2 linked regions of the Duganella dendranthematis genome follow. The protein of the gene in region 1 binds, or shares a complex with, the protein of each later gene. Links are inferred from orthologs where the notes say so. Each region holds a gene or a part of one and is shown in the gene's direction. Other genes may lie near its edges.

Region 1 (3,264 bases):
CGGTGGCATAGACGTACATGCTGTCGCCGCGCCAGGCGGCGACAAAGCCGGGCCAGCGCCATTCCACCGCAGGCGGCATGGTGAACGCCACTCCCGCGTGGCCGTCGTGGATCACCGTATTAAAACGCAGCAGCGCGGCCTGATAACCGGCGCCATCGCGCACTTGCGCTGCCAATTGCAAGCCCGCCTTGCGCGCCTCGCCTAGACGGGCGGCAAAGCCTGGATTGGCCGGATCATAGGTGCCGGGATGGTTGTCCAGCGTGATCTGATAAGCAGCTTCGATGTCGGCGATGGCAGCGCGCTGCCACTGTTCCGCCGTCTGCGGCAGGTCGCCAGCAGTGACGGCGCCTGCCGCCAGCAGCCAAGCCGCAACAAGGCCGCGCATCAAACCAGGCGACCGGCTGCAATGGTAATGGTGCGGCCGCAGCGGGCGGCCATGGCCTGGTCGTGGGTGACCAGCACCAAAGTCGAACCATGCTGGCGATTCAACTCGAACATCAGCTGGATGACGGCTTCGCCAGTGGCGGCGTCCAGGCTGCCGGTCGGTTCGTCGGCAAACAGCAGCGGCGGTTCGCTGACGAAGGCGCGCGCCAACGCCACGCGCTGTTGTTCGCCGCCGGACAGATATTTCGGATAATGCTTGAGCCGGCTGGACAGGCCAACCCGCGCCAGCATCGCCTCGGCCTTCTCGCGGGCGCCAGCCACGCCGGCCAGTTCCAGGGGCAGCATGACGTTTTCCACCGCCGTCAAATGCGCCAGCAGCTGGAAGGACTGGAACACAAAGCCCAGCTTTTCCTTGCGCAAGGCGGCGCGGCCATCTTCATCCATTGCATAAATATCTACGCCGTCGAGCACCACCGTACCGGCGCTGGGGGTGTCCAGGCCGGCCAGCAAACCCAGCAAAGTGGACTTGCCGGAACCGGAAGCGCCAACGATGGCCAACGTCTCAGCCTTTTGCACGGTAAAATCTACCTCGTGCAGGATCGTCAGTTCGCCAGCGGCGTCGGCGACCCGCTTGGCCAGGCCTTTGACGGCAATGGCCGGCTGCACGCCAGACGCCGTCACAGGCGACGACGCCAGGGCCGGGCCTTCCGGCATGAAATGAGTTGACGCATTAGGGAAATCGGGCATGCTGAATATGTTTAAACGTTTATCTGGAAAATCACTGGCCGCCCTGCTCCTGCTGTCGGCAGCGGCGAGCGCCTATTCTGCACCAAAAACCGTGCTTGTGCTCGGTGATAGTTTGTCAGCCGAATACGGCTTGTCGCGCGGCACGGGCTGGGTCGCGCTGGCGGAGCAGAAACTCAAGCAGAATAACATCGATGCGGTAGTCGTCAACGCCAGTGTTAGCGGCGAGACCACCAGCGGCGGCCGTTCGCGCCTGCCGGCCCTGCTGACCAAGTACAAACCGGACCTGGTAGTGATCGAACTGGGCGCCAACGACGGCTTGCGCGGCCTGCCGGTGCCGGCCGCCGAAGCCAATCTGCGCGCCATGAGCGACGCCGCCAGCAAGGCAGACGCCAAGGTGATGCTGATCGGCATGCGCATGCCGCCTAACTACGGCCGCGACTACGCCGACAAATTCTTCGCCATGTACGGCGCGCTGAGCAAGGATATCAAGGCGCCGCTGGTGCCGTTCATGCTTGATGGCGTGGCCGACAAGCCGCAGCTGTTCCAGGCGGACCGGCTGCATCCACTGGCAGAAGCCCATCCAACCATTCTGGCCAATATCTGGCCGACGCTGCAAAAAACCATTAAGGCCAAATGAAGTATCCCGAAGTATTAAGCATCGACCAGGTGCTGGACCAGCTCGATTCCTTCGACGCCATCATCGACGCCCGCAGTCCGAGCGAATTTGCACTCGACCACCTGCCCGGCGCCATCAACACGCCGGTGCTGGACGACGAGCAGCGCATCCGCGTCGGCACCATGTACAAGCAGGTGGGGTCGTTTGAAGCAAAGAAGCTCGGCGCCGCGCTGGTGGCGAAAAACATCGCGCAGCATATTGAAGAACGATGGATCGACCAGCCGCGCGAGTGGCGGCCGCTGGTGTATTGCTGGCGCGGCGGCAACCGTAGCGGCTCGATGGCACATATCCTGGCCAAGATCGGCTGGCCGGTGGTGCAGCTGGATGGCGGCTACAAGGCGTTTCGCCAGGAAGTGAATGCGGCGCTGGAACACGCGCCGTCCTTGCGTTTCAAGGTGGTGTGCGGCACTACGGGCAGCGGCAAGAGCCGCTTGCTGGAAGTGTTGGATGCGCAAGGCGCGCAGGTGCTGGATCTGGAGCAGCTGGCCATGCATCGCGGTTCGGTGCTGGGGCATCTGCCTAGCCAGCCGCAGCCGAGCCAGAAGGCGTTTGAGACGCGCGTGTGGCAGGTGCTGCGCCGCTTCGATCCGTCGCGGCCGGTGTTTGTGGAGGCGGAAAGCAAGAAGGTAGGCAATTTGCGTGTGCCGGCGGCGTTGATGGACACCATGCGCGCGGCCGATTGCATCGCGCTGACTTTGTCGCGCGCGAACCGGGTGCGCTTGCTGATGGAGGATTATCAGCATTTCCTGGCCGATCCATCGTCGCTCAACGGCCAGCTGGAACATCTGACGCAGCTGCACGGCCGCGAAAAGATCGCCCGCTGGCAGGCCATGTCGGATGCCGGACAGATGCCGGAGTTGGTCGAGCAACTGCTGGCCGATCATTACGATCCGGCGTATCTGCGCTCGATCGACCGCAATTTCAGCCGCTATGGCCAGGCGATGCCGCTCAACCTGGAGGACATCGATGAAGAGGCGTTCGCCGCTGCGGCGCGCCAGTTGATCGCTACTTGCGTGTAGCCCACCAGCAGCACAGCGAACCTGCCGTCACCAGTGCGGCGCCCTGCCAGAAGCTGGCGGTCAGCGCGCTGCGCAGGATGGCGGCGCTGAAGGCGGATGACAGCACCGGCGTGGCATAAGACACGGCGGCCAGCAAGGCCAGGTTGCCATGCGTCAGGGCGCGGTTCCAGCTGGCATAGCCCAACGCCATCACCGCAGCCGCCGCGCAAAGCAAGACGGCGGCGGGCCAGAGCGAGGCCAGGCCGCCGATCGAACCCAAGACGCTAGTTGCGCCGCCTCCGAGTATGCCCGCGTGCGCTGCCGCAGCCGCATGCGCCTCGCTGAGCGCGGTCAGCGCCGTGCCGCTCAGGGCAAACTTCAGCCACAACACCACACTGGTCAACACAAAGAACGGCACAATCGCGTCCGTGCCCTGCGACAGCGGCTTGGCGGCGCAGC
Region 2 (3,483 bases), 4.6 Mb from region 1 along the record:
CGGCGTCGACATCAAGGTGGTGATTGAAGGCATCTACCGTGCCTGTCAGGACAGCCCAGTCAGCGCCAAGCTGATCCTGTGCTTCCTGCGCCACTTGTCGGAAGAAGATGCGATCGCCACGCTGGAGGCGGCGTTGCCGTACCGCGACAAGTTCATCGGCGTCGGACTGGATTCGTCGGAAGTCGGCAATCCGCCAGAGAAATTTGCCAACGTGTTTGCGCGTTGCCACGCACTGGGGTTGCACCTGGTGGCGCACGCGGGCGAAGAGGGACCGCCGGCCTACATCTACACCGCGCTCGATACGCTCAAGGTGGAACGCATCGATCACGGTGTGCGCTGCCTGGAGGACAAGGCGCTGACCCAACGCCTGGCACGCGAAAAAATGGCGCTGACCGTGTGCCCGCTGTCCAACATCAAGCTGTGCGTGTTCGACAAAATGGAGCAGCACAATATTCTGGAACTGCTGGACGCCGGCATCGTGGCGACCGTGAACTCGGACGATCCTGCCTACTTCGGCGGCTACATGAACGACAACTTCATCGCCACCTTTGAAGCGCTGCCTTTGGGGCTGTCGCACGCGCAGACGCTGGCGCGCAACGGCTTCTCGGCAGCCTTCCTGCCGGCCGACAAAAAGCAGCAGTATCTTGATGAAGTAGACGCCTTCTTCGCTAAAATCTAAATGCTCAAACTCGCCCTCAACATGACGGCGCGCGACTGGCGTGCCGGCCAGTTGCGCTTTCTGCTGATCGCGCTGACGGTGGCGGTGGCCGCTTTGTCTGCCACCGGCTTCTTCATCGACCGCCTGCGCAGCGGGCTGGATCGCGACGCCCATCAACTGCTGGGCGCCGACGTGGTGGTCAGCGCCGATTTGCCGGTACGTGCCGACTGGCGCGCGCAAGCCATCCAGCGCGGCCTGACGGTGACCGATACCGTCACCTTCCCCAGCATGGCGCAAGCCGGCGAGGGCGATGCGTCCACCTCCATGCTGTCGGCTTTGAAAGCCGTCGGTCCCGGCTACCCCTTGCGCGGCAAGGTGAAGATCACTACCGACGCCGCGCAGGCCGAGCAAAGTATCGGCACGCCTGCCAGCACCGTTCCCGCACCGGGCACGGTGTGGATCGAACCAGGCTTGCTGGGCAGCCTCAATACCAAGGTCGGCCAGCCGCTCAAGCTGGGCGACAAGACCTTCACCGTCACGCAACTGATCGCTACCGAACCGGATCGCGGCGCCAACTTCCTGGCCTTCGCGCCGCGCGTGATGCTGGCGCTGTCGGACCTGGACGCCACCAATCTGATCCAGCCCGGCTCGCGCGTGAATTACCGGCTGCTGGTCGGCACGCCGCCGTCGCTGAAGAACGGCGCCGCCGTCGCCAAGGCTTATCAGGACTGGCTGCAAGCGCAAATCAAGAACAACAATATCAAGGGCGTGCGGGTCGAGTCGCTGGAAAACGGCCGCCCTGAAATGCAAACCACGCTGGAACGCGCCGACCGCTTCCTGTCGCTGGTCGGCCTGCTGTCGGCGATGCTGGCGGCGGTGGCCGTGGCCATGGCCGCGCGCCGCTTCATGCAGCGCCACCTCGACGCCTGCGCCATGCTGCGCTGCCTGGGACTGACGCAGAATCAGGTCACCAGCATGTACCTGATCGAATTCCTGCTGGTCGGCCTGCTGGGCAGCGCGATGGGCGTGGCGCTCGGCTTCGGCGCGCACTACGTGCTGCTGGAAGTGCTGGGATCACTGGTCTCCGCCGAACTGCCGGCGCCGACCATTTATCCGGCGCTGCAGGGCATGGCGATTGGCATCCTGCTGCTGGCCGCGTTTGCGCTGCCGCCGATTCTGCAACTGCGCAAAGTGCCGCACAACCGCGTGATCCGTCGCGAGCAGGAACCGCCCAAAGTCACCGCGCTGGCCACCTACGGCTTCGGCATGGCCGGCTTTGTGGCGCTGCTGCTGTGGCAAGCCGGCGATGTGGCGATGGCACTGTACACGGCGCTTGGCTTCATCGGCGCTTTTGCCGTCTTCGCGCTGGTGGCCTGGCTTGGCCTGCGTTCCCTGCGCTCGCTGCGCGGCGCGATTGACCATCAAAGCTGGCGTTTCGCCGTCACGTCCTTGCAGCGCCGCCCCGGCGCGACCATCGTGCAGGTGGTGTCGCTGGCGCTGGGCATGATGGCGCTGCTGGTGCTGACCGTGGTGCGCGGCGACCTGATGACTGCCTGGCGCAACGCCACGCCGCCGGATGCGCCGAACCGCTTCATCATCAACATTCAGCCGGAGCAGCAGCAGGACCTCGGCAAGCGCCTGCAGGCTGCGGGTGTACAGTACGCGCCGCAGTATCCGATGATACGCGGCCGCCTGACCGCCGTGAACGACAAGCAGGTCACCGCCGACACCTATACCGAAGACCGCGCCAAAGGCCTGGCCGACCGCGAATTCAATCTGTCTTCGATGGCGCAGATGCAGGCCGAGAACAAGCTGGTCGAAGGCAAATGGTTCGAGGACAAGCCGGGCGCCGGCGAAGCCTCGGTGGAGCAGGGCATCGCCAAGACGCTGCACTGGAAGCTGGGCGACAAGCTGCGCTTCGATATCGCCGGCACGCCGGTCGATGTGACCATCACCAGCATCCGCAAGCTCGATTGGGGATCGATGCGGGTCAACTTCTTCGTCATCATCAACCCGGCGGCGATGACGGAGGTGTCGCAAAGCTGGATCACCGCCTTCCATCTGCCACAAGGGCAGGGCGCGGCGATGAATGCGCTGACGCGCGATTATCCCAACCTGACCATCGTCGATGTCGGCGGCATCCTGCGCCAGGTGCAGGCGGTGCTGGACCAGGTGATTACGGCGGTGGAGTTCCTGTTCATCTTTACGCTGGCCTCCGGCGTGCTGGTGCTGTACGCGGCGCTGATGGGATCACAGGACGAGCGCACGCGTGAAGCGGGCCTGCTGCGGGCGCTGGGCGCGACGCGCAAGCAGCTGTCGCAGGCGCAGCTGATCGAGTTCACGCTGGTCGGCGCGCTGTCCGGCGTGCTGGCGGCGACCGGCGCGGCGGCCATGGGCTGGGCGCTGGCCACCTACCAGTTCAAGTTTGCTTGGGAATTCAGCCCTGTGGTGTGGCTGGTCGGCCTGCTGGCCGGCGCACTGTGCGCCATCACCGGCGGCTGGCTAGGACTGCGCAACGTGCTGCGCCAGCCGCCGCTGCAAACGCTGCGCGAAGCGTGAACGGTTATGCCGCAATCACCTGCGGCTGCAGCTCCTGCAGGAACTGCGCATAGGTATGGGGGCGCTGGTCGAAGTAATGGGCCGGCAGTTCGAACAGCGCCCAGTAGTAGGTCTCCTTGCCCTGGCAGATGCGCGGCGCGGCGCTGTAGCGGTGCCAGTTCTCGCTCATGCTGCTGGTGTACATGCCGTCGCCGAACGGATCGCTGAAGAAGGTCAGCACGCGCCGCTCCAGCAGCGCGCGCAGCAGCGAGCGTGGGGCGTCGCTG

The links.
Region 2: the proteins of HH213_RS25240 (region 1) and HH213_RS04505 are in contact, whole or in part, in a cryo-EM structure (PDB 9GE8), measured with the Escherichia coli proteins. The link is inferred for Duganella dendranthematis from one-to-one orthologs.

The regions. Positions count from the first base shown.
Region 1 is NZ_CP051684.1:5,509,208-5,512,471, reverse strand. The notes cover bases 56-3,005. They hold HH213_RS25240 (arylesterase), read left to right. Parts: upstream 56-1,243; coding sequence 1,244-1,768; downstream 1,769-3,005. Other genes in these bases: yddG (aromatic amino acid DMT transporter YddG), read right to left, coding at 2,813-3,005; mnmH (tRNA 2-selenouridine(34) synthase MnmH), read left to right, coding at 1,765-2,826; HH213_RS25245 (ABC transporter ATP-binding protein), read right to left, coding at 385-1,098; HH213_RS25250 (S41 family peptidase), read right to left, coding at 56-385. Outside these bases: more of HH213_RS25250, read right to left, coding at 1-55; more of yddG, read right to left, coding at 3,006-3,264. UniProt on the Escherichia coli protein: TesA is a multifunctional esterase that can act as a thioesterase, lysophospholipase and protease.
Region 2 is NZ_CP051684.1:956,185-959,667, reverse strand. The notes cover bases 280-3,448. They hold HH213_RS04505 (ABC transporter permease), read left to right. Parts: upstream 280-679; coding sequence 680-3,217; downstream 3,218-3,448. Other genes in these bases: HH213_RS04500 (hypothetical protein), read right to left, coding at 3,222-3,448; HH213_RS04510 (adenosine deaminase), read left to right, coding at 280-679. In the rest of the region: more of HH213_RS04510, read left to right, coding at 1-279; more of HH213_RS04500, read right to left, coding at 3,449-3,483.